Linked DNA regions of Luteipulveratus mongoliensis. The protein of the gene in region 1 interacts with the protein of each later gene in a pairwise test. Links are inferred from orthologs where the notes say so. Each region holds a gene or a part of one and is shown in the gene's direction. Other genes may lie near its edges. The genes, in order: rpe and dnaN.

What was found.
Region 2: the proteins of rpe (region 1) and dnaN interact in binary tests that used the Escherichia coli proteins (3 or more experiments, as listed by UniProt). The link is inferred for Luteipulveratus mongoliensis from one-to-one orthologs.

The regions. Positions count from the first base shown.
Region 1 is NZ_CP011112.1:2,928,757-2,943,358, forward strand. The notes cover bases 7,559-10,375. They hold rpe (ribulose-phosphate 3-epimerase), read left to right. Parts: upstream 7,559-8,547; coding sequence 8,548-9,204; downstream 9,205-10,375. Other genes in these bases: VV02_RS14000 (RsmB/NOP family class I SAM-dependent RNA methyltransferase), read left to right, coding at 7,559-8,528; ribD (bifunctional diaminohydroxyphosphoribosylaminopyrimidine deaminase/5-amino-6-(5-phosphoribosylamino)uracil reductase RibD), read left to right, coding at 9,563-10,375. In the rest of the region: metK (methionine adenosyltransferase), read left to right, coding at 1-841; VV02_RS13975 (primosomal protein N'), read left to right, coding at 948-3,026; VV02_RS13980 (HAD family hydrolase), read left to right, coding at 3,091-3,789; VV02_RS13985 (hypothetical protein), read right to left, coding at 3,799-5,286; def (peptide deformylase), read left to right, coding at 5,528-6,085; fmt (methionyl-tRNA formyltransferase), read left to right, coding at 6,089-7,018; more of VV02_RS14000, read left to right, coding at 7,011-7,558; more of ribD, read left to right, coding at 10,376-10,597; VV02_RS14015 (riboflavin synthase), read left to right, coding at 10,597-11,208; nicotinamide riboside transporter PnuC, read left to right, coding at 11,205-11,897; VV02_RS14025 (bifunctional 3,4-dihydroxy-2-butanone-4-phosphate synthase/GTP cyclohydrolase II), read left to right, coding at 11,921-13,141; ribH (6,7-dimethyl-8-ribityllumazine synthase), read left to right, coding at 13,138-13,605; VV02_RS14035 (bifunctional FO biosynthesis protein CofGH), read left to right, coding at 13,616-14,602. UniProt on the Escherichia coli protein: Catalyzes the reversible epimerization of D-ribulose 5-phosphate to D-xylulose 5-phosphate.
Region 2 is NZ_CP011112.1:495,895-510,507, reverse strand. What follows is about bases 4,731-7,558. They hold dnaN (DNA polymerase III subunit beta), read left to right. Parts: upstream 4,731-5,493; coding sequence 5,494-6,624; downstream 6,625-7,558. Other genes in these bases: gnd (phosphogluconate dehydrogenase (NAD(+)-dependent, decarboxylating)), read left to right, coding at 6,749-7,558. In the rest of the region: membrane protein insertase YidC, read right to left, coding at 42-1,052; membrane protein insertion efficiency factor YidD, read right to left, coding at 1,061-1,342; rnpA (ribonuclease P protein component), read right to left, coding at 1,339-1,743; rpmH (50S ribosomal protein L34), read right to left, coding at 1,780-1,917; chromosomal replication initiator protein DnaA, read left to right, coding at 2,398-3,864; VV02_RS02375 (GAP family protein), read right to left, coding at 3,886-4,602; more of gnd, read left to right, coding at 7,559-7,744; DNA replication/repair protein RecF, read left to right, coding at 7,851-9,050; VV02_RS02355 (DciA family protein), read left to right, coding at 9,037-9,609; VV02_RS02350 (hypothetical protein), read left to right, coding at 9,727-10,722; gyrB (DNA topoisomerase (ATP-hydrolyzing) subunit B), read left to right, coding at 10,999-13,089; gyrA (DNA gyrase subunit A), read left to right, coding at 13,203-14,613. UniProt on the Escherichia coli protein: Confers DNA tethering and processivity to DNA polymerases and other proteins. Acts as a clamp, forming a ring around DNA (a reaction catalyzed by the clamp-loading complex) which diffuses in an ATP-independent manner freely and bidirectionally along dsDNA.

The DNA.
Region 1 (14,602 bases):
CGACCAGGGCCTGATGTTCGGTTACGCCTGCCAGGACACGGCCGAGCTGATGCCGCTGCCGATCTATCTCGCGCACCGGTTGTCCGAGCGTCTGACCGACGTCCGCAAGAACGGCGATCTCGCCTACCTGCGACCGGACGGCAAGACTCAGGTCACCATCGGTTACGAGGGCGACAAGGCCGTCTCGCTCGACACTGTGGTCCTGTCCACCCAGCACGCCGAGGACATCTCCCTCGACACCCTCCTCGAGCCGGACATCAAGAAGTTCGTCATCGAGCCGGTGCTCGAAGAGCTCGCGGCGTCCGGCAGCACGCTCGACGCCTCCGGCTACAACACCTACATCAACCCCACCGGCAAGTTCGTCATCGGTGGTCCGATGGGTGACGCCGGCCTGACCGGACGCAAGATCATCGTCGACACCTACGGCGGCATGGCCCGTCACGGTGGCGGCGCCTTCTCCGGCAAGGACCCGTCGAAGGTCGACCGTTCGGCCGCCTACACGATGCGTTGGGTCGCCAAGAACGTCGTGGCCGCCGGCCTGGCGACGCGCTGTGAGGTGCAGGTCGCGTACGCCATCGGCAAGGCTCAGCCGGTCGGTCTCTACATCGAGACGTTCGGCACCGAGACCGCTCCGCTCGACAAGATCCAGAACGCCATCACGACGGTCTTCGACCTGCGTCCGGCGGCCCTGATCCACGAGCTGGACCTGCTGCGCCCGATCTACAAGCCGACCGCGGCGTACGGCCACTTCGGCCGTACCAGCGCCGAGGGCGTCGACAAGGCGTTCACCTGGGAGCAGACCGACAAGGTCGAGGCCCTGCAGAAGGCCGTCCGCGGCTGACGCTCGTCTCACCGATGCCGCCTGGTCCTTGTGACCAGGCGGCATCGTCGTCTCCTGGGCCGGTCCCGGGTGCACGCGTGTCGCCCTGGACCGATAGAACTGCGCCATGACCGAGGAGGGTGCGTCCGCCGCAGCTGAGCAGCTCGCGCTGCTCCAGGCTGTCGCGCCTGCGTCCACTCCGCGGCCGCGCACGGGACCGGCTCTTGCCAGCAAGGACCCAGTGGCCGTCGTACACGTCGACACCGGTCTGCCACACCTGGACCGCCCGTTCGAGTACTCCGTGCCCGCAACACTCGCCGACGACGCCGTTCCCGGGTGTCGGCTCAAGGTGCGGTTCGCCGGGCAGGACGTCGACGCGTTCCTGCTCGAGCGCCGGGCTGAGGCTGAGCACACGGGCCGGCTGACGCCCATCCGCCGGGTGGTCAGTGCGGAGCCGGTGCTCACCGACGACGTACTCCAGCTGGCCCGCGGTGTCGCGGCCCAGTACGCCGGGACACTCGGCGATGTCCTCCGCCTGGCGATCCCGCCTCGCCACGCGCGCGCCGAGAAGGCCCTGGCGATGGCGCCGCCGGAGAGTGCGCCCGAGACCGCTGGAGCAACGCGCCACGTGGCCTGGGAGCCATACCCCGCAGGGCCCGCCCTCCTCCAACGCATCGCCGACGGGGGTGCGCCGGCCGCCTCCTGGCTCGCGCGCCCGACCGTCGGGCCCGAGCTCGACTGGCCGAGTGCCCTCGCCGAGCTCGCTCAGACGGCCCTGAGCGCCGGCCGCGGAGTCGTTCTCGTGGTGCCGGACGGACGTGACACCGAGAGGCTGGACGAGGCCTTACGGGATCGCCTGGGCGCGGGGCAGCATGTACGCCTCAGCGCGGATCAGGGCCCGCAGGCTCGCTACACCGCCTGGCTCAAGCTGTTGCGTGGACACGTCCGTTGTGTCGTCGGCACCAGAGCCGCGGCGTTCGCGCCGGTCCGTGACCTGGGTCTGCTCGTCTGCTGGGACGACGGCGACGACGCGCTGACCGAGCCGCGGGCGCCCTATGCCCACGCTCGTGACGTCCTGGCGATGCGCGCCGAGCAGCAGGGCGCGGCGCTGGTCCTCGGGGGGCATACGCGGTCGGTGCCGGTGCAGGCCTGGCTCGAGGCGGGTCGAGTCCGAGCTGTGGAGGCTCCGCGCGACCGGTCGGCCCACCCACGCACGGTCGTGACCGGCGACGAACGCGACGTCGAGCGTTCGGGGCCGGCCGCACTGGCACACCTGCCGTCACGCGCCTGGGCGGCCGCCAAGGAGGCGCTGCAGTCGGGACCGGTGCTGGTGCAGGTCCCGCGCCGTGGCTACCTGCCGTCGTTGTCCTGCCAGCGCTGCCGGACACCCGCCAGGTGCGCGACCTGTCACGGCCCCCTCGGACTCGTGTCACCGGATCGTCCCCCGGCCTGCCGTTGGTGCGGGCGGGTCGAACCGGCCTTCCGGTGCCCGGAGTGCGACGACACCCGGCTGCGGTCCAGCGTGGTCGGAGCCCGGCGTACGGCTGAGGAGCTGGGGCGAGCGTTCCCCGGCGTGCCTCTGCACCGCTCGGCGGCCGGCGAGATGCTCGACCGGGTAGGCCCCGATCCGTCCCTGGTCATCGCCACACCCGGAGCTGAGCCTGTGGCCGAGTCCGGCTATGCCGCCACGCTGCTGCTCGACGCGTGGGCCTTCTTGGACCGTCCGGTGCTGGAGGCGCAGGCCGAGGCCGTACGTCGATGGACGGCTGCCGCCGCGCTCACCCGTCCCAGCACGGCTGGGGGAGTCGTCGTGCTGTGCGGCGCGCCGACCCACACCACGATCCCGGCCGTGGAGGCTCTGGTGCGATGGGCCCCAGGCTGGTTCGCCGAGCGGGAGCTGCATGAGCGTGCCGAGCTGCGTCTGCCGCCGAGCTGCTGGGTCGCTGAGCTGACCGGCCCCCGCGTGGAGCTGAGCGGCGCGTTGACAGCCCTCGACCTGCCGACGGACGTGGAGGTGCTGGGTCCGCTGCCGGTCGGCACCCGGCGAGCGGGCGAGTCCGAGGACGGGCAGCGCCTGTTGCTGCGGTGTGAGCACGACCAGGCGGCCCTGGTGCTCGCTCGCCTCACCGCGATGCGAGCCGCCCGTAGCGCACGCAAGGACGTCGCGATCGGGGTCCGCGTCGACCCGGACCCGAGCCTGCTCTGACCAGACCGACGCCGGCGTGACCCCGTGGTGGTGCTGTCGGGTGGTCCTGGTTGGGTGTGGGGGTATGAGCGAGTCGCAGCACGAGAGCGTCGAAGCGCCCTTCGCCCTGGACCTTCAGGACGACATCGCGCCCAACCCGGTGGATGCCGTGGTCTTCGATCTGGGCAACGTCCTGATCCGCTGGGACCCCGTGCCCGCGATCGCCGCTGCAGTCGGCCAGGAGCGTGCTGAGGCCTTCGTGGCCGACCCGGCGTTCGACTTCACCGCGTGGAACCACGCCCAGGACGCCGGTCGCAGGTGGGACGAGGGGGAGCAGCTCGCGCTCCGTTCGCACCCACACCTGGAGCAGGAGATCCGCTCCTACCGCTCCAACTTCGGCGCGTCCCTGCTGGGTGAGGTCGAGGACACCGTTGCCATCCTGCGTGAGCTGCACCAGGCCAAGGTGCCGCTGTTCGCCCTGACCAACTGGTCGGAGGAGCTCTTCCCCAAGGCGTTGGACCGCTTCGACTTCCTCGACGTGTTCGAGGACATCATCGTGTCCGGCGAGGAGGAGGTCGCCAAGCCTGATCCCGAGATCTTCGAGGTCCTCGGTGAGCGGATCCGGCACGTCGGTGGGCTCGATGACTGTGTCTTCATCGATGACAGCGAGGCCAATGTGCAAGCCGCGACGGCCGCCGGTCTCGACGCCATCCTCTTCACCGACACCGGCCATCTGCGCGAGGACCTCATCGTGCGCGGACTACCGCTGCAGCCGCGGCGCTAAGTCAGCAGGTCAGCTGCGTACGGCCGAGCCGTTGCGCTGCCACCAGCGGCAGCGTTCGCGGACATCGGTCGACATGTCCGCTGACCTCGCCCACTCCGGCAGCGACGGGTGGGCGCCCATGCCGGCGGCGTAGCGTGCCGCGGCGTCGGGTGTGTCCGGCGTCGAGGATGCAGCCAGCAGGTCGAGGTCGGCTGGTACGCCGGCCGCGTGGGTGATCGCGGTGAGTGCCGCCTGGCGAACCCCTGGCTGCGGGTGCCGGGTCAGCTCGATGAGGGTGTCGGTGTGCTCGGGCAGCGCGAGGTAGGACAGCATGATCGCCGCACTGACCGAGCTGGGGCTGCCCGGCCGCTCGACCAGCAGCTCGGCCGCGACGGACGCCAGGCTGGCGCGATAGGGGCTGGCCATCAGCAGCAGACACGCGTGGTGGCGCAGCTCAGTGCGGTCGTGCACATGGACCTCTTGCAGCAGACGCCGCAGCACCGGATCACTCGGCAGGCCCGTGGCCTGCTGGGCAGCGCGCTCGAAGCGCGCCAGGTCAACGGGCGCCGTGGGCGGCGGGAGAGACCGTGCCGTGCCCGAAGGCGCCGGCGCGGTGCGACGGCGCAGCAGGGCGAGCCCTTCGGCCTGGTCCTCCTCGGGCAGCCGGACGATGAGCTGCCGAGCCAGCCGCGCGTCGTCCAGAGATCCCGCGCACAACGCGCCGATCAACTGGCGCAGCCGCGGCCGTAGTGAGAGCGGGAACGTGCCCATCCGGATCTGGTTGGTGAGCGCGCCGACAGCTCCGGTCCGCACCCGCCCGAACTGGTCGGCACCGAGGTCGAGCAGCACCGGTGCCGTCTGCTCAGCCAGGCCCTCGCCCATCAGGCTGATGGCGTCGATGACCGGCTCGACCCCTGGGACGGCGATGAAGTCCAGGATCGTGTCGACCAGGACCTGGGCGTAGACCGGGTGATCGGCGAGGTGGCACAGCGCCTGATAACGGGTCACATAGGCCGTGCCGCAAGAGCGGACCATCTCGCTCAGCAGGGTCGCGGTCAGGGAACGCACGATCGCGATGGGGATCATCGTGTCGCTCATGTGGTCCCAGTAGGACGTCAAGGCGAACCAGTCGCCGCCCGTCGTCGCGTGCCGGCTGGCTGCGTCGTAGACCGTGTCGAGGAGCTGCTGACCGCCACCGAGTGCGCGGGCCCGCTGCAGCGACGGTCGGCCGCTCGCGGAGATCGAGCGGCTCAAGCCCTCGCAGGTCGCCTGCAGCTGACCCGGCGCGAGATCGAGGACCTTCTCATAGCCGGCAAGGACGGCCAGCGTCATCGGCTGGTGGGCGTTCTCCCACAGGGACACCTTGGTGCTGCTCGCGCTCACCCCGACCGCGCGCATCCGGTCGGCGAACGCAACCTGCTTGGTGGCCTCGGGATCGGAGGATGCACAGCGCGACACGCGAGCCAGCCAGGCCACGCGCGCGCGCAGATCGACGGCGCCGCCCTGCGGGTCGGACATGTCGCCCAAGATCTGGGTCGGTCGTCCCGGTCCTCGCGTCAATGTCCCCACCTCCCCACCCTGCGCGGCATATCGACTCCCTGATGGAACATTACGCGTTGGGACGGCTGCCGCTGGTCATTCCAGAAGTGCCGGTCATTAGAGTGTTCGTCGGACTGATCTCCTCCTCCAATCGGCTCGCAGGCTCCGCCGAGCCGGCATCGTCGATCAGTCGCTGTGAGCACTCCCGTCTCGTCCGCTCGTGAGGTCCCCGTTGCCCGTCCAGCCCATCCGACTCTTCGGAGACCCCGTCCTGCGTACGCCCGCAGCCCCGGTCGTCGACTTCGACGCCGAGCTGCGCCGGTTGGTCGCTGACCTCGAGGACACCATGCTGGATGCGCCCGGCGCGGGTCTCGCGGCGCCTCAGATCGGTGTGGGGCTGCGGGTGTTCACCTATTTCATCGACGGGCAGGTCGGGCATCTGATCAACCCGGACCTCGAGCTGTCAGAGGAGATCGAGTGTGGCCCCGAGGGCTGCCTGTCGATCCCGGACCTGGTCTTCGACACACCGCGGGCTGTGCGCACGGTGGCCAAAGGCTTCTCCATGTACGGCGAGCCGATCACCATCGAGGGCACCCATCGGATGGCGCGCTGTCTCCAGCACGAGACCGACCACCTGGACGGCATCCTCTTCGTCGACCGGCTTGACCATGAGGCGCGCCGTCTGGCTCTCAAGGAGATTCGTGACGCGGAGTGGGCCGGGCAGCCGGGACCGATCATCCGCGAGTCCCCGCACCCGACCTTCGGCCGGGGGCGATGACCGGTGCGCGTGGTCTTCGCCGGCACGCCTGAGGTCGCCCTGCCGTCCCTCGATGCCCTCCTCGACTCCGATCACGAGGTCGTCGCCGTCATCACCCGTCCCGACGCGCGCGCGGGTCGTGGCCGTCGGGCTGCGACCTCCCCGATCCGTCGCCGTGCCGAGGAGGTCGGTCTTGAGGTGCTGGCTCCCGGTCGCCCGTCGGATCCGGAGTTCCAGTCGCGGCTCGCCGCCCTGAGCCCCGATGCCTGCCCGGTCGTCGCCTATGGCGCGCTGGTGCCGCGGTCTGCCCTGGACATCCCTCGGCTCGGCTGGATCAACCTGCACTTCTCACTGCTGCCCGCATGGCGCGGGGCTGCTCCGGTGCAGCACGCCGTGCTGGCGGGCGACGAGGTCACCGGTGCTACCACGTTCATCCTCGAAGAAGGCATGGACACCGGACCCGTCCTCGGCACCCTGACCGAGACGATCCGGCGGACCGACACCAGCGGCGACCTGCTCGAGCGACTGGGCAAGGCCGGTGCCGGCCTGCTCGTCGCCTCGCTCGATGCCCTGGCCGATGGGAGCGCACTGCCGGTGCCCCAGCCGGCCGAAGGCGTGTCTCTCGCACCGAAGATCACCGTCGAGGATGCTGAGATCCGTTGGCAGCAACCAGCATTCGCGGTCGATCGTCGAGTCCGAGCCTGTACGCCTGAGCCGGGTGCGTGGTCGACCTTCCGTGGTGAGCGGCTCAAGATCCAACCCGTCGAGCCCGTTGCTGACGTTGCTGCTCTGCCGCCCGGCCACCTTCGGGTCGCCAAACGGGAGGTTCTCGTCGGCACGGCGACCACCCCCGTACGACTCGGCCTGGTGCAGCCGGCTGGCAAGAAGCCGATGGCGGCCGCAGACTGGGCTCGCGGCGTACGAGCCGGTGACGAGGAGGTTCTGGGTGCCTGAAGGACGCGACGGTGGCAGTTATCGCAACTCACGAGGTCGGCAGCGGCCGGACGCGCGGCGCTCCGGCGACCGCGCACGCTCCGCGAGCCGGCCGTCCGACCGGCGGCGAGAGGGCGATCCGGCCAGGCGGGCGGCGTACGACGTGGCGCGTGCGGTCGACCGTGGCGCGTACGCCAACCTCGAGCTCCCGCGCATCCTGCGCAACGCAGGACTTGAGGGACGCGATGCCGGATTCGCGACTGAGCTGACCTATGGCGGGATCCGGATGCGGGGGCTCTACGACCCTGTGATCGAGCTGGCCGCCGGACGCCCCGCGACACAGATCGACCCGCCCGTCCTGGACACGTTGCGCCTCGGCGCCCACCAGCTGCTCGGGATGCGGGTGCCCTCGCACGCCGCCGCGTCCGAGACGGTCGCGCTGGCGCGCAGTGTCAACGGAGCCGGTGCCGCGGGGTTCGTGAATGCGGTGCTGCGGCGTATCAGTGAGCGCACTCGCGAGGAGTGGGTCACCGAGGTGACCGCAGGCCGGGATCGGGTCGATGCCCTTTCGGTGGAGTACTCCCATCCGGGCTGGGTGGTGCGTGCCCTGCGCGCGGCGCTGGTCGCGCACGGCGCATCCACCGACGAGACGGTTGACGGTGACCTCGAGCGCCTGCTTGCCGCGGACAACGACCCGGCACGCGTGTCGCTCGTGGCTCGTCCTGGTCTTGCGACCGTTGAAGAGCTCGTCGAGGCGGGCGCAGAGGCGTCCTCGTTGTCGCCGTTGGCCGCGATCATGGAGTCGGGCGACCCGGCCGCGATCGCCGCCGTCCGCCAGACGCGTGCGGCCGTGCAGGACGAGGGCTCCCAGCTGCTCGCCCTGGCGCTCGCCGCGGCAACCGTGCAGAACCCCAACCCGGACGGTGAGCAGTGGCTCGACCTGTGCGCCGGGCCCGGAGGCAAGGCAGCTCTCCTCGCGACGCTCGCCGCGCAGCGCGGTGCCGTGCTGTTCGCCAACGAGGTCAGCGAGCACCGCACCGAGCTGGTGCGCAAGACGCTGCGTGCGGCTCTCGATGCGGACGTCGAGGTGATGGTCGGGACCGGCGATGGTCGCGACCTCGGCGCGGAGGAGCCCGACACGTACGACCGTGTGCTGGTGGACGCGCCGTGCACCGGCCTCGGAGCGCTGCGCCGACGCCCCGAGTCACGCTGGCGCCGACAGGCGTCCGACGTCCCTCAGCTGTCGGCCCTCCAGCGCGAGCTGCTCGTCTCGGGCATCGAGGCGACGCGCCCGGGAGGCGTGATCGGCTACGCGACGTGCAGCCCTCATGTGGCCGAGACGCAACTGGTTGTGGACGACATCGTGGGCGACCGCACCGATGTCGTGCTCGAGGACGCGCGGCCCCTGTTCATCGACGCAGAGGGCGCGCCGATCGACAGGTTGGGCGACGGCCCGACCGTCCAGCTGTGGCCGCACATCCACGGCACCGACGCCATGTACTTCGCGCTGCTTCGCAAGCAGCCCCGCTGACACCCCAAGGGACCCTCCGTTGCAGATCTCGCCGAGCATCCTGTCCGCTGACTTCGCCAACCTCGAGCGCGAGCTCGACCGCATCTCCAATGCGGACTGGGCCCATGTCGACGTCATGGACGGCCACTTCGTGCCCAACCTGACGCTGGGCCTGCCGGTGGTCGAAGCGTTGCAGAAGGTCAGCCCGATCCCACTCGACTGTCACCTGATGATCGATGACCCTGACCGGTGGGCACCGTCGTACGCCGAGGCCGGTGCCAAGTCCGTGACCTTTCACATCGAGGCGGCGAAAAACCCTGTGGCGCTTGCGCGTTCGCTGCGGGCGGCCGGCGCCCGAGCGGCCATGGCGCTGAAGCCCAAGACGGAGTTCGCGCCTTACGAGGACCTGCTGCCCGAGCTCGACATGGTGCTCGTGATGACGGTCGAGCCAGGTTTTGGCGGGCAGTCCTTCATGGCAGATCAGATGCCCAAGGTGCGGCAGGTCCGCGACGCCGTGCAGCGTCACGGCGGTGAGATCTGGGTGCAGGTCGATGGGGGAGTCTCGGCCAAGACCATCGAGCAGTGTGCTGAGGCGGGCGCCGATGTGTTCGTCGCGGGTTCGGCGGTCTACGGCGCCGACGACGCGGCGAACGCCATCGGGGAGCTGCGCGAGCTCGCCTCCCAGCACACCCACTGAATCCACCCGACGATCGGCCTGCCATCTCGTCCACGGGGATACACGAAGTGCCGTGATGATCGTCGTGGTGCATACTTATGGGTAGCAGTACGTGCTCCGGGGTCGGTGTAATTCCGAGCCGGCGGTGATAGTCCGCGACCCGGCCACCTTCGGGTGGTCGGTTGACCTGGTGGAACTCCAGGACCGACGGTGAAAGTCCGGATGGGAGGCGCACGTGGCGGTTGCTCTTTGGCGACCGCTTGCCGGTGATGTCCGGTCCCGCTTCGGCGAGGGCCGCTCACTGGGTCGAGCCTTGTCGACCCTTTGACGTCACCAGTCCACCCCGGAGCTCGCCGTCGCGAGCGAGAGGGAGTGGGCCATGACCGTAGGCCTGACGCAGCAGGATGCTGCGCTGCTCTCGCGTGCCGTGGAGCTCGCCGCTCAGGGTCGCCTCGCCGATCCGAACCCCCGAGTCGGTGCCGTGATCCTCAGCGCGCAGGGCGAGGTGGTCGGCGAGGGCTGGCACCACGGAGCCGGTACGCCGCATGCCGAGGTCGTCGCGCTACAAGCCGCCGGCGATCGTGCATCCGGTGGGACGGCGTACGTCAGCCTTGAGCCCTGCTCCCACGAGGGCCGTACGCCGCCGTGCACCCGGGCGCTCCTGGCAGCCGGTGTACGTCGGGTGGTCTTTGCCCAGGCCGACCCGAGCCCTGTGGCCGGCGGGGGAGCCGAACTCCTGCGCTCACAGGGGATTGATGTCACCGGACCGGTGAGCGGGACCGGTGCCGAGGATCTGAACCGGCCGTGGGCGTTCAGCGCTGTCCACGGTCGCCCTTTCGTGACGTGGAAGGTCGGCTCAACCCTTGACGGTCGCGTCGCCGCACTCGACGGCACCAGTCGCTGGATCACCAGCGCGGGGGCGCGCGCGGACGTGCACCGCCGTCGTGCCACGGCCGGGGCGATCCTGGTCGGCACCGGCACCGTGCTGACGGACGACCCCTCTCTGACCGTGCGCGACGCCGAGGACCGCCCAGTCGGAGTGCAGCCGCTCCGAGTCGTCATGGGCGAGCGTGACGTCCCCGCGGACGCGCGCGTCAACGGGCCGGGCGAGGTCTGGCACGCGCGCACTCACTCGGCCGAGGTCGTACTGAAGACGTTGCAGGACAAGGGGATTCGTCACCTGTGGCTCGAAGGCGGCCCGACCGTCGCGGCTGCCTTCCTGCGCGCTGGCCTGGTCGATGAGGCGCTTGTCTACGTCGCTCCCACCCTGCTCGGCGACGGCCCGTCGCTGGTCGCCTCACTCGGCGTGCCGACCCTGTCGGCCGCCCACCATCTCGAGCTGCTCGATATCGAGCAGCTCGGCCAAGACGTCCGGCTGCGCCTGCGGCCGAGACCTGTCGAAGGAGATCTGTGATGTTCACCGGGATCGTTGAGGAGCTCGGCGCCGTGGAGCGCCTCGAGCACGGGTCCGACTCCGCCGTGCTTTGGCTGCGCGGTGCCACGGTCACGGCGGACGCCGTGCACGGTGCCTCGATCGCCGTCAACGGCGTCTGTCTGACCGTGGTCGAGGTGAAGGGCCAGGTGTTCGGCGTCGACGTGATGGCCGAGACGTTGCAGCGCAGCAGCCTCGGCGGACTCACGGTGGGCGATCCGGTCAACCTCGAGCGAGCCATGCCCGCGAACGGCCGCTTCGGTGGCCACGTCGTGCAGGGCCATGTGGACGGCACCGCAGCGATCGTGTCTCGGGAGCCTGGAGACCGCTGGGAGGTCGTCACGTTCGAGCTGCCGGTCGAGCTCGCACGCTACGTCGTAGAGAAGGGCTCGATCACCGTCGACGGTGTCTCGTTGACAGTCTCGGCAGTCGCCGACGGCACGTTCAGCGTGTCCTTGATTCCCACGACCTTGGACCTGACCACGTTGGGGCGTAAGGGAGTTGGTGACCTGGTCAACCTCGAGGTCGATGTCCTGGCGAAGTACGTCGAGCGGCTGCTCGCCAGTGGCGCGCCGACAGGAGTCAGCGCGTGAACCTCTTCGAGCGCATTTACGACGCGCACCTGACCATCTCGGGTCACCCGATCACCTGGCGCGAGATCCTCGGCAACCTGTTCGGGTTCGCCTCCGCGATCGGCGGCATGCGACGCAAGGTGTGGGCCTGGCCCGTCGGCATCATCGGCAACGCGATGCTCTTCACCGTCTTCCTCGGCGTCGGTATCACCAACACCGGGAGCGGGCCGCTGTTCGGTCAGGCCGGGCGGCAGGTCTTCTTCATCATCACCTCGATCTACGGGTGGTGGATCTGGAACGAGAGCCGCAAGCTGCGGGGTGCGGACAAGCCGGCGATCAGCCCGCGCTGGGCGACCACGCAGGAGCGTGTCGGCTATCTGATCGTCTGGGTGGCCGGTGTCCTGGTCACGCAGGCGGTGTTCGCCAAGATCGGCGCGGGCTGGCCCGCGGAGCGTTGGTACTACTGGTGCGACGCCTGGATCTTCGTCGGATCGATGGTCGCGACCTATGCGATGGCTCGCGGCTGGAACGACTTCTGGCTCGCCTGGGTCGCCGTTGATCTGGTCGGAGTGCCGCTGCTGTGGCACTCCAAGTACTACCCGTCAGCCATCCTCTACGTGATTTACGCGGGGCTGGTCATCTACGGGTTCACCGTCTGGCTGCGCGCGACGCGCACCGAGCAACCGACTCCTGTGGAGGTGGCGGCATGAGCGACAGAGCGAATGGTGGAGAAATGAACGCGCTCTCATCGATCGAGGACGCGCTGCAAGCGATGCGCGATGGCCGACCGGTCCTGGTCACCGATGACGAGGACCGCGAGAACGAGGGCGACGTCATCCTCGCCGCGGACACACTCACCGACGAGTGGGTCGCCTGGATGGTGCGGCACACCTCGGGCTACCTGTGCGCGCCGCTGCCCGAGGCGTACGCCGACCGGCTCGGCCTGCCGCTCATGGTCGAGCACAACCGGGACCCGTTCCGTACGGCGTACACCGTGTCCGTGGACGCCGCCGAGGGCGTGACCACCGGGATCAGTGCAGCCGACCGAGCGCGCACGATCCGGCTGCTGGCCGACGCCGACGCGACACCGCAGGACTTCATCCGGCCCGGACACGTCCTGCCGCTGCGCGCGAAGGACGGCGGCGTCCTGGTCCGGCGTGGGCACACCGAGGCCGGCGTCGACCTGCCCCGGCTGGCAGGGCTGAACCCCGTGTCGACGCTCGCGGAACTGCAGCACGACGACGGCACCATGATGCGGCTGACTGCCGTGCTGGAGCTGGGTGCCGAGCACGATCTGCCGGTCATCACGATCGAGCAGCTCGTCCAGTGGCGCGAGAAGCATGATCGCGTCGAGCGGGTCGCGGAGGCGCGCCTGCCCACGTCGCACGGCATCTTCCAGGTCGTCGGCTACCGGGACCGGGTGACCGGCGCTGAGCACGTGGCGCTGATCAGCGGGCGCGGTCTGGACGGCGACCACCCGCTGGTGCGGGTTCATTCGGAGTGCCTGACCGGCGACGTCTTCGGCTCGCGCCGATGTGACTGTGGCCCGCAGCTGGACCGCTCCCTGGAGCGGGTCAGTCGTGAAGGTGGCGTGGTCGTCTACCTGCGCGGGCACGAGGGTCGTGGCGTGGGTCTGCTCTCTAAGCTGCAGGCGTATGCGTTGCAGGACAACGGTTTTGACACGGTCGACGCGCAGACCGAGCTGGGACTCCCGATCGACGACCGCGAGTACGGCGCGGCCGGCGCGATCCTGCGGGACCTCGGTGTCGAGCGGCTGAGGCTGATGACCAACAACCCGGTCAAGGTCGAGGCGCTGGCGCGGTCCGGGATCGACATCGTCGGCGTTGACCGGGTGCACGTGCCCGCGACCGCCGACAACACGGCGTACCTCACGACCAAGCGTGACCGCCTGGGACACGACATCCTCCTCGAGGCTGAGGCGGCGTCCGCATGAGCGGGCACGGGTCGCCACAGATCGCGGTCGACGGGACGGGACTCAGGGTCGCGATCGTCGCGGCTTCCTGGCACACGACGGTCATGGACGGTCTGGTCGACGGTGCCCAGCGCGGGCTCGCCGACGCGCAGGTCGAGGACGTCACGCTGGTACGCGTGCCCGGCAGCTTCGAGCTCGGCGTCGCCTGCGCGCGCCTCGCTCCGTCGTACGACGCTGTCGTGGCTCTCGGTGTCGTCATCCGTGGTGGGACACCGCACTTCGACTACGTCTGCCATGCGGCCACGTCCGCGCTCTCGGACATCTCGGTGCGCACCGGGACACCCGTCGGGTTCGGTCTGCTGACCTGTGACACCGAGAAGCAAGCCCTTGACCGTGCCGGTCTGCCCGACTCGATCGAGGACAAGGGTCACGAGGCGGCCACTGCAGCTGTCGCCACTGCCGTGACGCTGAAGGGCCTCACGTAGCCTGCTGCGAGTGACCTCTTCGAGCGGTATGAGACGGGCACTGGCCCGGGCACGTGACGGCAAGACGCTGGACGAGGGTGAGGCGCTCGTCCTGCTCGGCGCGCGCGGCGAGGACCTGGAGGCGCTCTTCGAGCCAGCCTCCCGGGTGCGTGATGCCGCGATGCTCAAGGCCGGGCGTCCAGAGGTCGTCACGTACTCACGCAAGGTGTTCATCCCGCTGACCCGGTTGTGCCGGGACCGTTGCCACTACTGCACATTCGCGACCGTGCCGCACCGTCTGCCGGCTGCTTTCCTGTCGCCCGACGAGGTGCTGGAAATCGCGCGCGAGGGTGCCGCCCAAGGCTGCAAGGAAGCGCTTTTCACGCTCGGTGACCGCCCGGAGGATCGGTGGCCGGCAGCGCGGGAGTGGCTCGACGCGCATGGGTACGACGACACGCTGGCCTACGTACGCGCCATGGCGATCCGGGTGCTGGAGGAGACCGGGCTGCTGCCGCACCTCAACCCCGGCGTCATGTCCTGGTCCGACCTGCAGCGGTTGAAGCCGGTCGCTCCGTCGATGGGCATGATGCTCGAGACCACCTCGACGGCACTGTTCACGGAGCCGGGCGGTGCGCACTTCGGCTCTCCCGACAAGGACCCGGCCGTACGACTCCGCGTCCTCGAAGACGCAGGCCGCGTCGGCGTACCGTTCACGACCGGGGTCCTGGTCGGCATCGGTGAGACCGTCCAGGACCGGCTCGACAGCATCCTGGCGATCCGGCAGGTAGCGCGGGAGTACGGCGCGATCCAGGAGTGCATCGTCCAGAACTTCCGGGCCAAGGACGACACCGCGATGCGGTCGACGCCCGATGTGGGGGAGGAGGAGTATCTCGCCACCATCGCGGTCACCCGACTGCTCCTCGGCCCATCTGTGACGGTCCAGGCGCCGCCGAATCTGTCTGAGCCACAACAGATCTCACGCCTCCTGGCGGCAGGCGTCGATGACTGGGGCGGCGTT
Region 2 (14,613 bases), 2.4 Mb from region 1 along the record:
ACAGCAGGGTCAGGGGGGCGCGGGGCGCGAACTCAGCTCGCTCAGCGTTTGCGCTTGGGCGTGTTGCGCTTGGGCTGGACGCGCTGACCGCTGCCCTTGCCCGCTTCGACGCCAGACGCTGTGGCCCGACCTGGCGCGGCCACCGGCTTGTCGTCATCCGGCTCGTCATCGTCCTTCGATGAGGACAGGCCAGGGACCGTGAGCTTCTTGGTCTCCTTGCCCTTGGCGCGGTTGCGCTCCTCGAGGGCCTTCTCGGCCGCCGATCCGGGTGCTGGCATCCGGCGGATGACGTAGAACTGCTGACCCATCGACCACAGGTTGGTGACCAACCAGTAGATGAGCACGCCGATCGGGAAGTTCGGGCCGGTGATGAAGAAGATCAGCGGCATCAAGTACATGATGTATTTCTGCTGCTTGGCCATCGGGTTGTCCAAGGCGGCCTGCGGCATGTTCTTGGTCATCAGCTGGCGCTGCGTGGTGAACGTCGTAGCCGACATCAGGACGATCAGCACCATCGTGACGATCTTCGCCGAGAGGCCATCTGAGTTCAGGAACGTCGAGGACAACTGCGCGCCGAAGAGGGTCGAGCTCTCGGCCTGCTCGGCCAGGTTGCGGGTCAGCGGCCCAAGCGCTTCCTTCTCACCGTCGGCCATCTTGGGCAGACCGTGCAGCACGCGGAACAGCGCGAAGAAGAACGGGCTCTGCAGCAGGATCGGGAGGCAGGAGCCGAACGGGTTGGTGCCCGTCCGCTTGTAGAGCTCCATCGTCTCCTCGGTCATCTTCTGCCGAGACTCAGGGTCCTTCTTACCCTTGTACTTCTTCTGGATCTTCTGCATCTCCGGCTGGATGAGCTGCAACCGGCGCGACGACTTGATCTGCTTGACGAACAGCGGGATCAGCAGGATGCGCAGCACGATGACGAGTCCGACGATGGACAGGGCCCACGTCACACCGTTGTCGGAGGGCAGCCCCACGAAGGTGAACGCCTTGTGGAAGCCGACCATGATGGTCGCGACGAACCACTCGAGGGGGAAAAGGATGGTGTCGATCATTGAGATCCTCAGTGCGGGTGTGGCATGTGGGTGTCGCGATGCGGAACGTGGTCCACACCGCCGGGGTTCCAGGGGTTACAGCGCAGCAAGCGCCGGGCGGCCAGCCACGTGCCCTTGAACGGCCCGTAGCGCCGTAGCGCGGTCAGGGCGTAGGCAGAGCAGCTGGGGATGAAACGGCAGGACGGCGGAGTCAGCGGGGAGATGAAGCGCTGATAGAGCCGTACCAGCCAGACGAGTGGCAGCGCCGCGACGCTCGCCCGTTCGTGCGCAGTCGGTGCCGGGATGCTCACGACAGCCTCTTCAGCACGGAGCGCAGCAAGCGGTCCAGCTCGCCGCCCAGGTCGGCGGTGGTCGCGCCGGCACTGGCCGGCTGAGCGCGTACGACGAGGTCGACGTCCGTCGGCACCGCACCGAGACGCTCGCGAACCAGGTGCCGCAGGACGCGCTTGGTGCGGTTGCGCACGACCGAGCCCCCGACTGCCTTGGATACGACAAAACCGACACGCGGGAGCGGGTGCTCACCGGTGCCGGCTTTGTCGTTGAACGAGTCTGGGTGGCGAGCCGCGTGGACGACCAGCAGGTGGCCCCCGGCGCGAGCGGCGGAGAGCCGAGCGGAGTCGGTCCGACCACGCAGCACGGCGCGATAGTCAGTGGCCGTGCGCAGGCGATGTGCTGAGGGCAGCACAGTCATCCCTAGGTCAGCCACGACCGCGCGACCGGCGCGCGCTCAGGCCGACAGGCGAGCGCGGCCCTTGGTGCGGCGTGACGCCAGCACCGCACGGCCCGCGCGGGTACGCATGCGCAGACGGAAGCCGTGCTTCTTGGCACGACGACGGTTGTTGGGCTGGAAGGTGCGCTTGCTCACGGCGGTCTCCGGTCGGTCTACAGGCAGGGCCTGCGCTGTGGTCAGGATGACGCCCGCGATGGAGCGCCCGGTTGCGGCCAAGTCACGGCCGCTGTCGGAAGCCCACAGTCCACGGTTGACGCCACCGGTGAGGTGTCGACAGCAGTGCGCTCAGTGAGCATGCGAAAACGGCCATGACAGGCACGGTCGCCACCACGATACGGGCGTGGTGGAAGGCGGGTCAAACTGAGTACGTCCGCCCGAACCGCACCATTGAACGCGCGCCTACCGGACGTGGCCAGACGACACGCCGTGCATCGGCCGTTGAAAACCAAAAGATGGCCGTCACGGTGTTGCCCAGCGCCCTCGGAGTTGTTAGCGTCTGGCCTTCTGACCCGGCTCCACCTCTTCGTACACAGCCTGTGGATAAGCCTGTGGATTGCCTGCCTAGTCTAGGTTCGCTGGAGCAGCGGTAGCCACGACACAGCGGAGGGGAGCACGGTGACTGTAAGCGAGCATCAACCGGATCTTGCCCACGTCTGGCACTCCACAGTGCTAGCACTTGAGGAGACCGGCATCGCCGCTCGCGACCGTGCGTTTCTGCGGTTGACCCGTCTCGTCGGTCTGGTCGACCAGACCGCACTCCTCGCGGTGCCGTTCGATCACACCAAGGACATTCTCGAGACGACCCTGCGCGAGCCGGTGTCCGCCGCGCTGAGTCGACACCTCAACCGCGACGTACGCCTCGCCATCACCGTCGATCCGCAGCTGCGACAGACGGTCGACGGGAGCGCCGAGGCGCGCGAGGCCGGCATCGGTGAGGACGAGGTCGCCGAGACCGAGGCGGAGGAGCGTGCGACCCGCGACACCGTCGTACCCCTGCGGGCGTCAGTCCCGATGACGACGACTCGGCCGGTCGAGCCGGTCACCGATGCGCGACTCAACCCGAAGTACACGTTCGACACGTTCGTCATCGGTGCCAGCAACCGGTTCGCCCACGCCGCGGCGTTCGCGGTGGCCGAGGCGCCCGCGAAGTCGTACAACCCGCTGTTCGTCTACGGCGACTCCGGGCTGGGCAAGACGCACCTGCTGCACGCGATCGGTCACTACGTGCGCAACCTCTACCCGAGCATGCGCGTGCGCTACGTGAACTCCGAGGAGTTCACCAACGACTTCATCAACTCGATCCGCGACGACAAGGCGAGCAGCTTTCAGAAGCGCTACCGAGACGACGTCGACGTCCTCCTCATCGACGACGTGCAGTTCCTGCAGGGCAAGGACGGCACGCAGGAGGAGTTCTTCCACACCTTCAACGCGCTGCACGATGGTGAGAAGCAGATCGTCCTCACCAGCGACCAGCCGCCCAAGAAACTGAGCGGGTTCGCCGACCGGATGCGGTCGCGGTTCGAGTGGGGTCTGCAGACCGACGTCACGCCGCCCGACCTGGAGACCCGCATCGCCATCCTGCGCAAGAAGGCGATCGCCGAGCGGATGAACGTGCCCGACGACGTGCTGGAGCTCATCGCCAGCAAGTTCTCCACCAACATCCGCGAGCTCGAGGGTGCGTTGATTCGCGTCATGGCGTTCGCCTCACTGTCGCAGCAGCCGGTCGATCAGCAGGTCGCCGGCTACGTGCTGAAGGACCTGGTCCCGAGCGCCAGCACCGGCCAGATCACGGCCACCCTGATCATGACCAAGACGGCCGAGTACTTCCATGTGTCGGTCGAGGAGCTCTGCGGTTCGTCGCGATCACGCACGCTGGTGACCGCGCGACAGATCGCGATGTATCTGTGCCGTGAGCTCACCGAGCTGTCGCTGCCCAAGATCGGTCAGCAGTTCGGCGGCCGGGACCACACCACGGTCATGCACGCCGACCGCAAGATCCGGCAGCTGATCGGTGAGCGCCGGCCGATCTACGATCAGATCACCGAGCTCACCAGCCAGATCACCCGCGCTGCCGCGGGCTGAGTGCCGTCGACGCCGCGAGCGTCAGCCGAACAGGCGGGCCACGGCGTCGCGCGCCAGCAGGAAACCGACGATGCCGATGATCCAGCTCGTCGTCTCGCGGCTCGAGCGCTCCATCCAGGCACCGAACCTGCGCAGTACCGGCTCGATCAGCTGGCGTGCTCCGAGCCGGACGACCAGGAGTACCAGCGCCGGCAGGATCATCACCACGCAGTAGAGCAGTAGCGCGCCGACGTGCATGGGAACGGCGAGATCCGCCTTCGCCAGGATCCCGATGGCTCCCAGGTAGGGCAGCATCGTCGCGACCTCCAGGCCGGCCGCAGCCAGGGCCAGCGTCACCAGGCCGCGGTACCCGCGCTCCGCACCGTCCGCCGTCTCCACGCCCATCGCCTGGTCCCGCCAGCGGGTGAGGCGGCCGCCTCCCGCCTGCTGAGGGCGACTCTTGCGGACCATCCAGAACGAATAGGCGAACAGCGCGACGCCAAGCACGAGCTGCACGGCGAATGCGGTCTTGCTCTCCAGGAATCCGTCGAGGTCGTCGACGAACGCCGCCACCCCGGCGGAGAGCAACAGCCCGACCACGGCGTAGAAGGCGGCCACGGTCCCGAGGAAGACCACCACCCGGGCCGGCCGGAGGCGTCCGGGCGCGAGCATCAGCCAGATCGGGATGAGCAGCGTGCCGAACGACGTGGAGTCGATCAGCGCCAGGACAGCGAGGGTGCCAAGGAGAGCGGGGGTCACACCCTCAGCCTGTCGCCTCGGTACCGGGGTCCACAGCGGCCACAAGACCATCAATCTCAGCTGCACCCCCCACCTTGGGCGTACGTCCTTCGTCGCGGCGCGATTGACCCTCGCCTTGAACGTGAGGCCCGACCCGTTGTCCACAGGCTGTGGGGAAGCCTGGGGATGACCATGGGGATAAGCCTGTGGAAAACAATGACCCTCGCGTTCGACCCCGAACCCACGACGGGACGCGGTGCGCCCGCGAAGCCCTCGATCGCGGTGCTGATGACCGCAGCCCGTGCCGTATAAGCCCGCAAAACCAAGGTGTGCGACGGTTATCCACAGCCTGGGGATAGACCTGTGGGCAAGTCACAGCACGCCATTCACGCCACCTACGCCACAGAAGTCACACCTGTTTCGCCGCCGGCACGAGCTGTTTCGATCCCCACACCCTGCGCACAACCTGTGGATCAACAGTCGAATCAGTGGGGACGACGCGTGGACCGGCCGACTTATCCCCAGGTCGAGCAAGTTATCCACACCCTGTCTCCACGCCCTGTGCACAGCCCAGATCACCGAGATGGCGGTCCGTACGGCTGTTGTCCACAGAATCCACAGGTGCGATCACCACTACTACCCTTATCGACCAGCTGACGCCCCGCCCCGCGTACCTGGGGATGACGTGGACAGTGAGCCATTCGTTCGTCACTCATCCAGACCAGGAACGTGCGCCCCAGATGTTGGATTGCCACCAAAGACCCGACTAGGGTCGGCTCGCACCCGGCGTACGCGTGGGTGTCCTCTCTCGCTCCATCACACGACCGACGTCGGTGACCGGAGCGGAGCCAGACGACGAAGGATCGCCGCGCGGTCACCGCACCGTGGCGCGACAGGCAAGGGACGGTGGACGTGAAGCTCCGGGTCGATCGCGACGTGCTGGCCGAAGCAGTGACGTGGGCGGTACGAGGTCTGTCCCCGCGTCCGCCGGTGCCAGTCCTGGCGGGGGTGCTGCTGGAAGCCACGCCCGAGGGCCTGGTCCTGAGCGCCTTCGACTACGAGGTCTCAGCCAGGGTCACGGTGGATGCGCAGGTCGATGAGCCGGGCACGGTGCTCGTGCTGGGTCGCCTGCTCGCCGACATCTCCCGGAGCCTGCCGAGCAAGCCGGTCGAGATCGCGACCGACGGATCCAAGGTGCAGGTGACCTGCGGCTCAAGCCGCTTCAGCCTCCAGCAGATGCCGACGGACGACTACCCGACCCTGCCGTCCTCGCCCGACTCCACGGGCAGCATCAACGGCGATGTCTTCACCCAGGCGGTCGGTCAGGTCTCGATCGCGGCCGACCGTGGTGACACCTTGCCGATCCTCACGGGCGTCCGGGTCGAGATCGAGGGCGAGAAGATCACCCTCCTGGCGACTGACCGCTACCGGCTGGCGATGCGCGAGCTGAGCTGGAACCCGAGCGTGACCGATGCCAGCCACGTTGCACTGATCCCGGCCCGCACGCTGTCGGAGACGGCCAAGGCCCTCGGCGCCTCCGGGTCGGTCGACATCGCACTTGGCACGGCCGCCGGTGGCGACGGCCTGGTCGGCTTCGAGGCCGGTCAGCGGCGGGCGACCACCCGCCTGCTCGACGGTGAGTACCCCAAGGTCACCTCGATCTTCCCCACCAGCGTCGACTCGGTCTCCGTCATCGAGACCGCGGCGCTGACCGAGGCGGTCAAGCGTGTCTCCCTCGTGGCCGAGCGCAACACCCCGATCCGGCTGCGCTTCTCCGAGGGCCAGGTCGCGATCGAGGCCGGCACCGGTGACGACGCGCAGGCGAGCGAGGCGGTCGAGGCGACGCTGACCGGTCCAGAGCTGGAGATCGCGTTCAACCCCCAGTTCCTGCTCGACGGGCTGGGCGCGCTCGGTACGTCGTACGCCCGCCTGTCGTTCACCCAGCCGAGCCGTCCGGCCGTCCTGAGCGGGCAGGCCGAGGCGGACGGCGATGCGGACGAGAGCTATCGCTACGTCCTGATGCCTGTCCGTTTCGCCAGCTGACCACGCCACTCGGCTCGGTCAGCCGGCCCGTACAACTCCTGATGGTGGGGAGTCTTCGCGACCGCTCGCAGCGGGCGTAGCGTTCCACCAGGGCACCACCCGTTTCCGCAGAGCGCGAAGGAGCATTTCGATGCAGCTGGGTCTGATCGGTCTGGGCAAGATGGGCGGCAACATGCGCGAGCGCATCCGTCGCGCCGACCACGAGGTCATCGGCTTCGACCGCAACCCTGAGGTCAGCGACGTTGCTGACCTGAAGGAGCTGGTCAGCAAGCTCAAGGCACCGCGCACCGTCTGGGTCATGGTGCCTGCGGGCGACCCGACGCGCGAGACCATCAAAGAGCTCAGCGGCCTGCTGTCCGAGGGCGACATGGTCATCGACGGTGGCAACAGCAAGTTCACCGATGACCAGGCCAACGCCGAGCTGCTCAAGGACAAGGGCATCGGCTACGTCGACTGCGGTGTGTCTGGCGGCGTCTGGGGCCTGGACAACGGCTACGGCCTGATGTGTGGCGGCGACGCCGAGCACGTCGAGCGCGCGATGCCGATCTTCGACGCGCTGCGACCCGAAGGTCCGCGCGAGGAGGGCTTCGTCCACGCCGGCAAGGTCGGCGCCGGCCACTACGCGAAGATGGTCCACAACGGCATCGAGTACGGCCTGATGCACGCCTACGCCGAGGGTTTCGAGCTGCTCGAGGCCAAGGACATCGTCGAGGACGTCGAAGGCTGCTTCAAGGCTTGGACCCGTGGCACCGTCGTCCGCTCCTGGCTGCTGGACCTCCTGGTCAAGTCCCTCGAGGAGACGCCTCACCTCGAGGGCATCAGCGAGTACTCCACCGACTCCGGCGAGGGTCGCTGGACCCTGGAGGAAGGCATCAACCTCGCGGTCCCGATGCCGGTGCTGGCGGCCGCACTGTTCGCCCGCTTCAGCTCACGGCAGGAGAACTCCCCGCAGATGCGGGCCGTCGCCGCGCTGCGTGGACAGTTCGGCGGCCACGAGGTGATGAAGTTCGGCGAGGAGCCTTGGCGAGCGGCCAAGGAGGGGCACAGCGAGGTCAGCCCTGCTGCTCAGCCGAAGCAGGACGACAGGCCCAAGCCTGGCGCGAAGGCCAGCGAGCACTGAGCCACTAGCGCGGGGACGGGTCGGCCCGTGCGCCGAAGGTGACCTTCCGGCGTACGGATCAACGCCCTTGTCCGATGCTCCGCGAGATGGCGCGAGGGAGGAACGGATGTATCTGCGGCACCTGTCGCTGGTCGACTACCGCTCCTACCCGGTTGCCGAGGTCGAGCTCGAGCCAGGCATCACGACGTTCGTCGGCCTCAACGGACAGGGCAAGACCAACCTGGTCGAGGCGGCCGGATACCTCGCCAGTCTGTCCTCCCATCGGGTCGCGCAGGACGCGCCGCTGGTCCGAGCCGGCGCCGAGCAGGCGATCATCCGGGCGGTCGTCGTGCGCGACGGCCGTGAACAGATCGTGGAGCTGGAGATCAATCCCGGTCGCGCCAACCGTGCTCGCCTCGGCAGAGCGGCACTGACCCGCCCGCGCGACATCCTCGGCGCGCTGCGCACCGTGCTCTTCGCCCCTGAGGACCTGGCACTCGTCAAAGGTGACCCGTCCGAGCGGCGACGGTTCCTCGACGAGCTCCTCGTTGCGCGGCAGCCTCGCTGGGCCGGCGCCCGGGCCGACTACGACAAGATCCTCAAGCAGCGCAACGCGCTGCTCAAGTCCTCGATGCCATTGCTGCGCAAAGGTGCTCGTCGCCCCCGCCGTGATGAGAGCCAGCCCGAGGACGAGGCGCGGGCATCCGCTCTTCACACCCTCGATGTCTGGAACACCCATCTCGCCCAGGTCGGCTCATCGCTGCTCTACGCGCGGCTGCGGCTGCTGCATGACCTGTCCCCTTACCTGGCCAAGGCGTACGACGAGGTGAGCGCGGGGCGCGGAGCCGCGCAGGCGTCGTACCGCTCATCCGTGCACGAAGAGGTGGCCTCGGTGATCGCGGCCGGGGAGGTGCCTGAGCAGGCCGATCTCCAGCAGGCCATGCACGACACCTTCGCGCAGGTCCGCAGCCAGGAGGTCGAGCGCGGCGTCACCCTCGTCGGCCCGCATCGCGATGACCTGGTCCTGCAGCTGGGCGATCTGCCGGCCAAGGGGTACGCCAGCCACGGGGAGTCCTGGTCGTTCGCGCTGGGGCTGCGGCTGGCCGCGTTCCAGCTGCTGCGCACTGACCTCGGGACGGATCCCGTCCTGGTGCTGGACGACGTGTTCGCCGAGCTTGATGCCGGCCGGCGCGCCCGGCTCGCGGCCATGGTGGAGGACGCCGAGCAGGTGCTGGTGACCGCTGCGGTCGCGGACGATGTCCCTGATGCGCTGACCGGTCGGACCTTCCACGTGACGCTCGGGGAGGTTTCACGTGAACCCGCCTGAGGACGCGCCGGCCGCCCGTCAGCTGGGCCCGCAGCCCGTCTCAGAAAACCCGGCCGACGACACCGTCGACGCAGCGGCAGCTGCGCTGGCCCGGGTGCGTAGGGCTGCCCGTGATCGTGGGCTGCGACCCGGCTCCCCCGCGATCCGACGTCGGAAGGCCGGCGACCGGGGACGGTGGTCGGCTCGCGAGGACCGCGCCGGCCGCGATCCCCAGGCTCTCGGCGATCAGGTCGACCGGCTCATGCGCGACCGTGACTGGCGGGTCGACGTCGCGGCTGGAGCCGTCATGGGCCGTTGGGAGGAGATCGTCGGTGCGGACGTCGCACAGCACACCGCGCCCGTCACGTTCCAGGACAGCGTGCTGACGGTGCGCGCCGAGTCCACGGCTTGGGCGACTCAGCTGCGGCTGCTCAGCTCGACCATCCTGGGCCGGATGGAGCAGGCGGTCGGCGCCGATGTCGTGGTCGAGCTCCGCGTGGTCGGACCTTCGGCTCCGTCGTGGTCCCGCGGTCTACGCAAGGTGCACGGCGGCAAAGGCCCGCGTGACACGTACGGCTGAGGGACGTACAGAGAACTTGTCCCTTGCTTTGATGTGCTTGTTCGGGCCGATCCACGTACGGTGACACGTCGGGGATTCAAGGACCGAGACCCGCCCGACCAGGAGAGTGACAGGCACGTGAGCGGACCGGACCGCCCTGACGACAAGGACCGTCGAGTCCTCGACGCGTTCTTCCCCGATCCCGACGCGACGGAGACCGACGTCCACCGCGTCGCCCGTATCCCGGGTGCACCGCAACAGCCTGCCGAGCCTGGCGGCTATGCCAAGCCACCGCGCGGCGGTGCCGACTCGGTGACGCCGCCCGAGGAGGACGAGGTCATCGAGGACCCGACCGACCCCTACCTCACCCAGCCGCGGCAGACGGATCGGCCGGACGGTCAGCCGGACGGCGGCCAGACGCAGACCGCGCCGACGTACCACGAGGACGGTGGGTCGACCGAGACCGCCCAGACCTACAGCGCTACTCCGTCGCAGGGTTACGTGCCACCGCCCGCGGCGCCGGACTACGGCCAGCCGCAGCATCAGTACGCGCCCGCGGCCCCGCAGGGTGGCTACGGCAACCAGGGCTACCAGGATCCGTCGTACGCCGAACCGGCCTACGCCGAGCCGTACACCGAGGAAGCGCCCCGCAAGCGCAACGGCATGGTCGGCCCGATCGCGGTCATCCTGCTCTCGCTCGTCGCGCTCGGCGCTGCCCTGGTGTTCAGCATGTCCGGCGACGACAACAAGAAGGCCGACCCCACTCCCCTGCCGTCCGCGACGGGCACGCCGAGCGATTCCGGCACCGATGCTCCCTCGACCGACGAGCCCGGATCGTCGACCGAGCCGGGCACCAGCACTGAGCCGAGCACGTCGTCCTCGACCAGTACCGCCGCTGGGAGCTTGCCGCCCGGCGTCAAGGTCTGCAGCCCGACAGTCGGGGCGTCCCAGACGACCACCTGCGGCTTCGCCCAGAACGTCGCGGCCGCGGTCAAGGCGGCCGGCCCGAAGACCGGCCCTTTCACCGTGAATGCGCACAGTGACGCGACCAAGCAGGACTACGCCATGAGCTGTACAGGGGGCTCGGTGACGGTCTGCTCGGGCGGTAAGCGCGCGGTCGTCTACGTCATCTGAGGCGGATCCGGCCGAGCGGCTCGCAGGCCGGCTGGGACACCGGGCTGCGATTCCCCCCTCACGGCTGGGTGGGTTTGCGGCTGACACGTGTCCACAGGGCCCTCCACGCGCCCGTTCCAGGAGTGGAGACAGGTAGACTTGGTGAAGGTCCGTGCACCGTGGTCGTTCATGCCAATGCGTGAGTACGCCAGGTGGTGACACGGACCGTCCCACGCCACCTGTGTGGCTCGGCCTGCGCCCTGGCGCAGACCTGTGCCGCGCGCAAGAAGGAGCACCGTGTCTGACGCGCCTCATGAGACGCCCGACCTCCCCGCCGGTGAGGACGCCACCCCGCCCACACCCAAAGCCGCACCGCGCGAGCCGGCCCCGGAGGTCGCGTACGACGCCGATGCGATTCAGGTGCTCGAGGGTCTGGAGGCGGTCCGCAAGCGACCCGGTATGTACATCGGATCAACCGGCGCGCGTGGCCTGCACCACCTCGTTCAGGAGATCGTCGACAACGCGGTCGATGAGGCGATGGCCGGCTTCGGTGACTCGATCGAGGTGACACTGCTTGCTGACGGCGGGGTTCGCGTCGTCGACCACGCGCGCGGAATCCCTGTGGGCGTCAACAAGGACTACGGCATCTCCACGGTCGAGCTGGTCCTGACCCAGCTGCACGCCGGCGGCAAGTTCGGTGGTGGCGGCTACAAGGTGTCCGGTGGCCTGCACGGCGTCGGCTCATCCGTCGTCAACGCGCTGTCGCACCGACTCATCGCGCAGGTACGCCTGGACGGGCGCATCCACGAGATGGAGTTCGAGGACGGCGTCCGCAAGGCGCCGCTCGCCGACATCGGACCGACCGAGGATCCGGACGACAGCGGTACGACGATCACGTTCTGGGCCAACGGCGACATCTTCGAGACGACCGACTACGACTTCGACACGCTGCGGACGCGCTTCCAGCAGATGGCCTTCCTCAACAAGGGTCTGAAGATCAGCCTCACCGACGAACGCCCCCGCGAAGTCGAGGAGGGTGCCGTCGAGGAGGCCGTGGCCGAGGGTCACGAGGTCGACACCAAGCCGCGCACCATCAGCTACCGCTACGACGACGGTCTGCTCGACTACGTCAAGCACCTCAACTCCTCCAAGCGCAGCGAGCCCGTCCACGAGGACGTCATCGCTGTCGAGGCCGAGGACCCAGACCGGTTGCTCTCGGTCGAGATCGCGATGCAGTGGACGACTGCCTTCAGCGAGTCGGTCCACACCTACGCCAACACGATCAACACGCACGAGGGCGGTACGCACGAGGAGGGCTTCCGGACCGCGCTCACCTCCCTGATCAACACCTTCGCCAAGCAGCAGAAGCTGCTCAAGGAGAAGGACGACAACCTCACCGGTGAGGACATCCGCGAGGGACTGACAGCAGTCATCTCGGTGAAGCTGGGTGAGCCGCAGTTCGAGGGTCAGACCAAGACCAAGCTCGGCAACTCGGAGGTGCGCGGCTTCGTGGCCAGCGCGGTGCGGGACGAGCTCGGGCACTGGCTGGAGGCGCACCCCAACGAGGGCAAGTCGATCGTGCGCAAGTCGGTCCAGGCCGCGGCCGCTCGAATGGCCGCTCGCAAGGCGCGTGAGGCGACCCGTCGTAAGGGCCTGCTGGAGTCGGGCGGCCTTCCGGGCAAGCTCAAGGACTGCCAGTCCAACGACCCGACGATCTCCGAGGTCTTCATCGTCGAGGGTGACTCGGCCGGCGGCTCGGCTGTGCAGGGTCGCAACCCGCACAACCAGGCGATCCTCCCGATCCGCGGCAAGATCCTCAACGTCGAGAAGGCCCGCATCGACAAGGTGCTGGCCAACAATGAGGTCCAGGCGCTGATCTCGGGCTTCGGCACGGGTATCGGAGAGGACTTCGACCTCAGCAAGACCCGCTATCACAAGATCGTGCTGATGGCTGACGCCGACGTCGACGGCATGCACATCCGGACCCTGCTGCTGACGCTGCTCTTCAGGTTCATGCGACCCCTCATCGAGGCGGGCTACGTCTATCTCGCGCAGCCGCCGCTCTACCGGCTGAAGTGGTCCAACCACGAGCACGAGTTCGCCTTCTCCGACCGCGAGCGCGACGCGATGATGCAGGCCGGCCAGTCGAAGGGTTGGCGCCTGCCCAAGGACAACGCGATCCAGCGCTACAAGGGTCTCGGCGAGATGAACTACCAGGAGCTGTGGGAGACCACGATGGACCCCGACCACCGGGTCCTTCTCCAGGTCACGCTCGACGACGCGGCCGCCGCGGACGAGATCTTCTCGATCCTGATGGGCGAGGACGTCGAGTCGCGGCGCGGGTTCATCCAGCGCAATGCCAAGGACGTGCGGTTCCTTGACATCTGACGGCGTCGTACGAATTTGCATGAACGACAAGGGAACTCACCGCCCGGTGACGATGCCAGACCGCGAGGAGCTTGCGACGCGCGGCTGGAAGAGGAACGGGCGAAAGGATTCAGATGACTGACGTGACGCAGCCGCCCACCGAGGGCAACCGGGTCGACCCGATTGACCTCAACACCGAGATGCAGCGCAGCTACATCGACTACGCGATGGCGGTCATCGTCAGCCGCGCGCTGCCGGATGTGCGCGACGGTCTCAAGCCGGTGCACCGGCGCATCGTCTATGCGATGTACGACGGTGGTTACCGCCCGGACCGCGGTTACAACAAGTGCTCGCGCGTCGTCGGTGACGTGATGGGTCAGTACCACCCGCACGGTGACTCCGCGATCTACGACGCGATGGTGCGACTCGTCCAGCCGTGGTCGATGCGCTACCCGCTCATCGACGGCCAGGGCAACTTCGGCTCCCCCGGCAACGACGGTGCGGCCGCGCCGCGATACACCGAGTGCCGGATGGCGCCGCTGGCCCTGGAGCTGGTGCGCGACATCGACAAGGACACCGTCGACTTCGAGCCCAACTACGACGGCAAGACGATGCAGCCGTCGGTGCTGCCGGCGCGCTTCCCCAACCTGTTAGTCAACGGCTCCGCCGGTATCGCGGTCGGCATGGCGACACAGATCCCGCCGCACAACCTGCGCGAGGTCGCTGCGGGCGCCCAGTGGTTCTTGGACAACCCGGAGGCCACCCGCGAGGAACTGCTCGAAAAGCTGATCACGATCATCCCCGGCCCGGACTTCCCGACCGGCGCGCTGATCATGGGCCACAAGGGCATCGAGCAGGCCTACCGGACGGGTCGTGGCTCGATCACGATGCGTGCGGTGGTCGAGGTCGAGGAGATCCAGGGTCGTACGTGCCTGGTCGTCTCCGAGCTGCCCTACCAGGTCAACCCCGACAGCCTCGCGGAGAAGATCGCGTTGCTGGTCAAGGAGGGTCGTGTGGGCGGCATCGCCGACCTGCGCGACGAGACGTCCGGTCGTACCGGGCAGCGTCTCGTGGTCGTGCTCAAGCGCGACGCCGTCGCGAAGGTCGTGCTGAACAACCTCTACAAGCACACCCAGCTGCAGCAGAACTTCGGTGCCAACATGCTGGCGCTGGTCGACGGGGTGCCGCGCACTCTGCCGGTCTCGGCTTTCATCCGATACTGGGTGGATCACCAGATCGACGTCATCGTGCGGCGTACAACGTTCTTGCTGAACAAGTACGAAGCCGACATCCACATCCTGCGCGGCCTGCTCAAGGCGCTGGACATGCTGGACGAGGTCATCGCGCTGATCCGTCGCTCCCCCAGCGCGGATGAGGCGCGTGGCGGGCTGATGGCGCTGCTGGATGTCGACGACGTCCAGGCCCGCGCCATCCTCGACATGCAGCTACGTCGCCTGGCCGCTCTGGAGCGCCAGAAGATCATCGACGACCACGATGAGCTGCAGCTCAAGATCGAGGAGTGCAAGGACATCCTGGCCAAGCCCG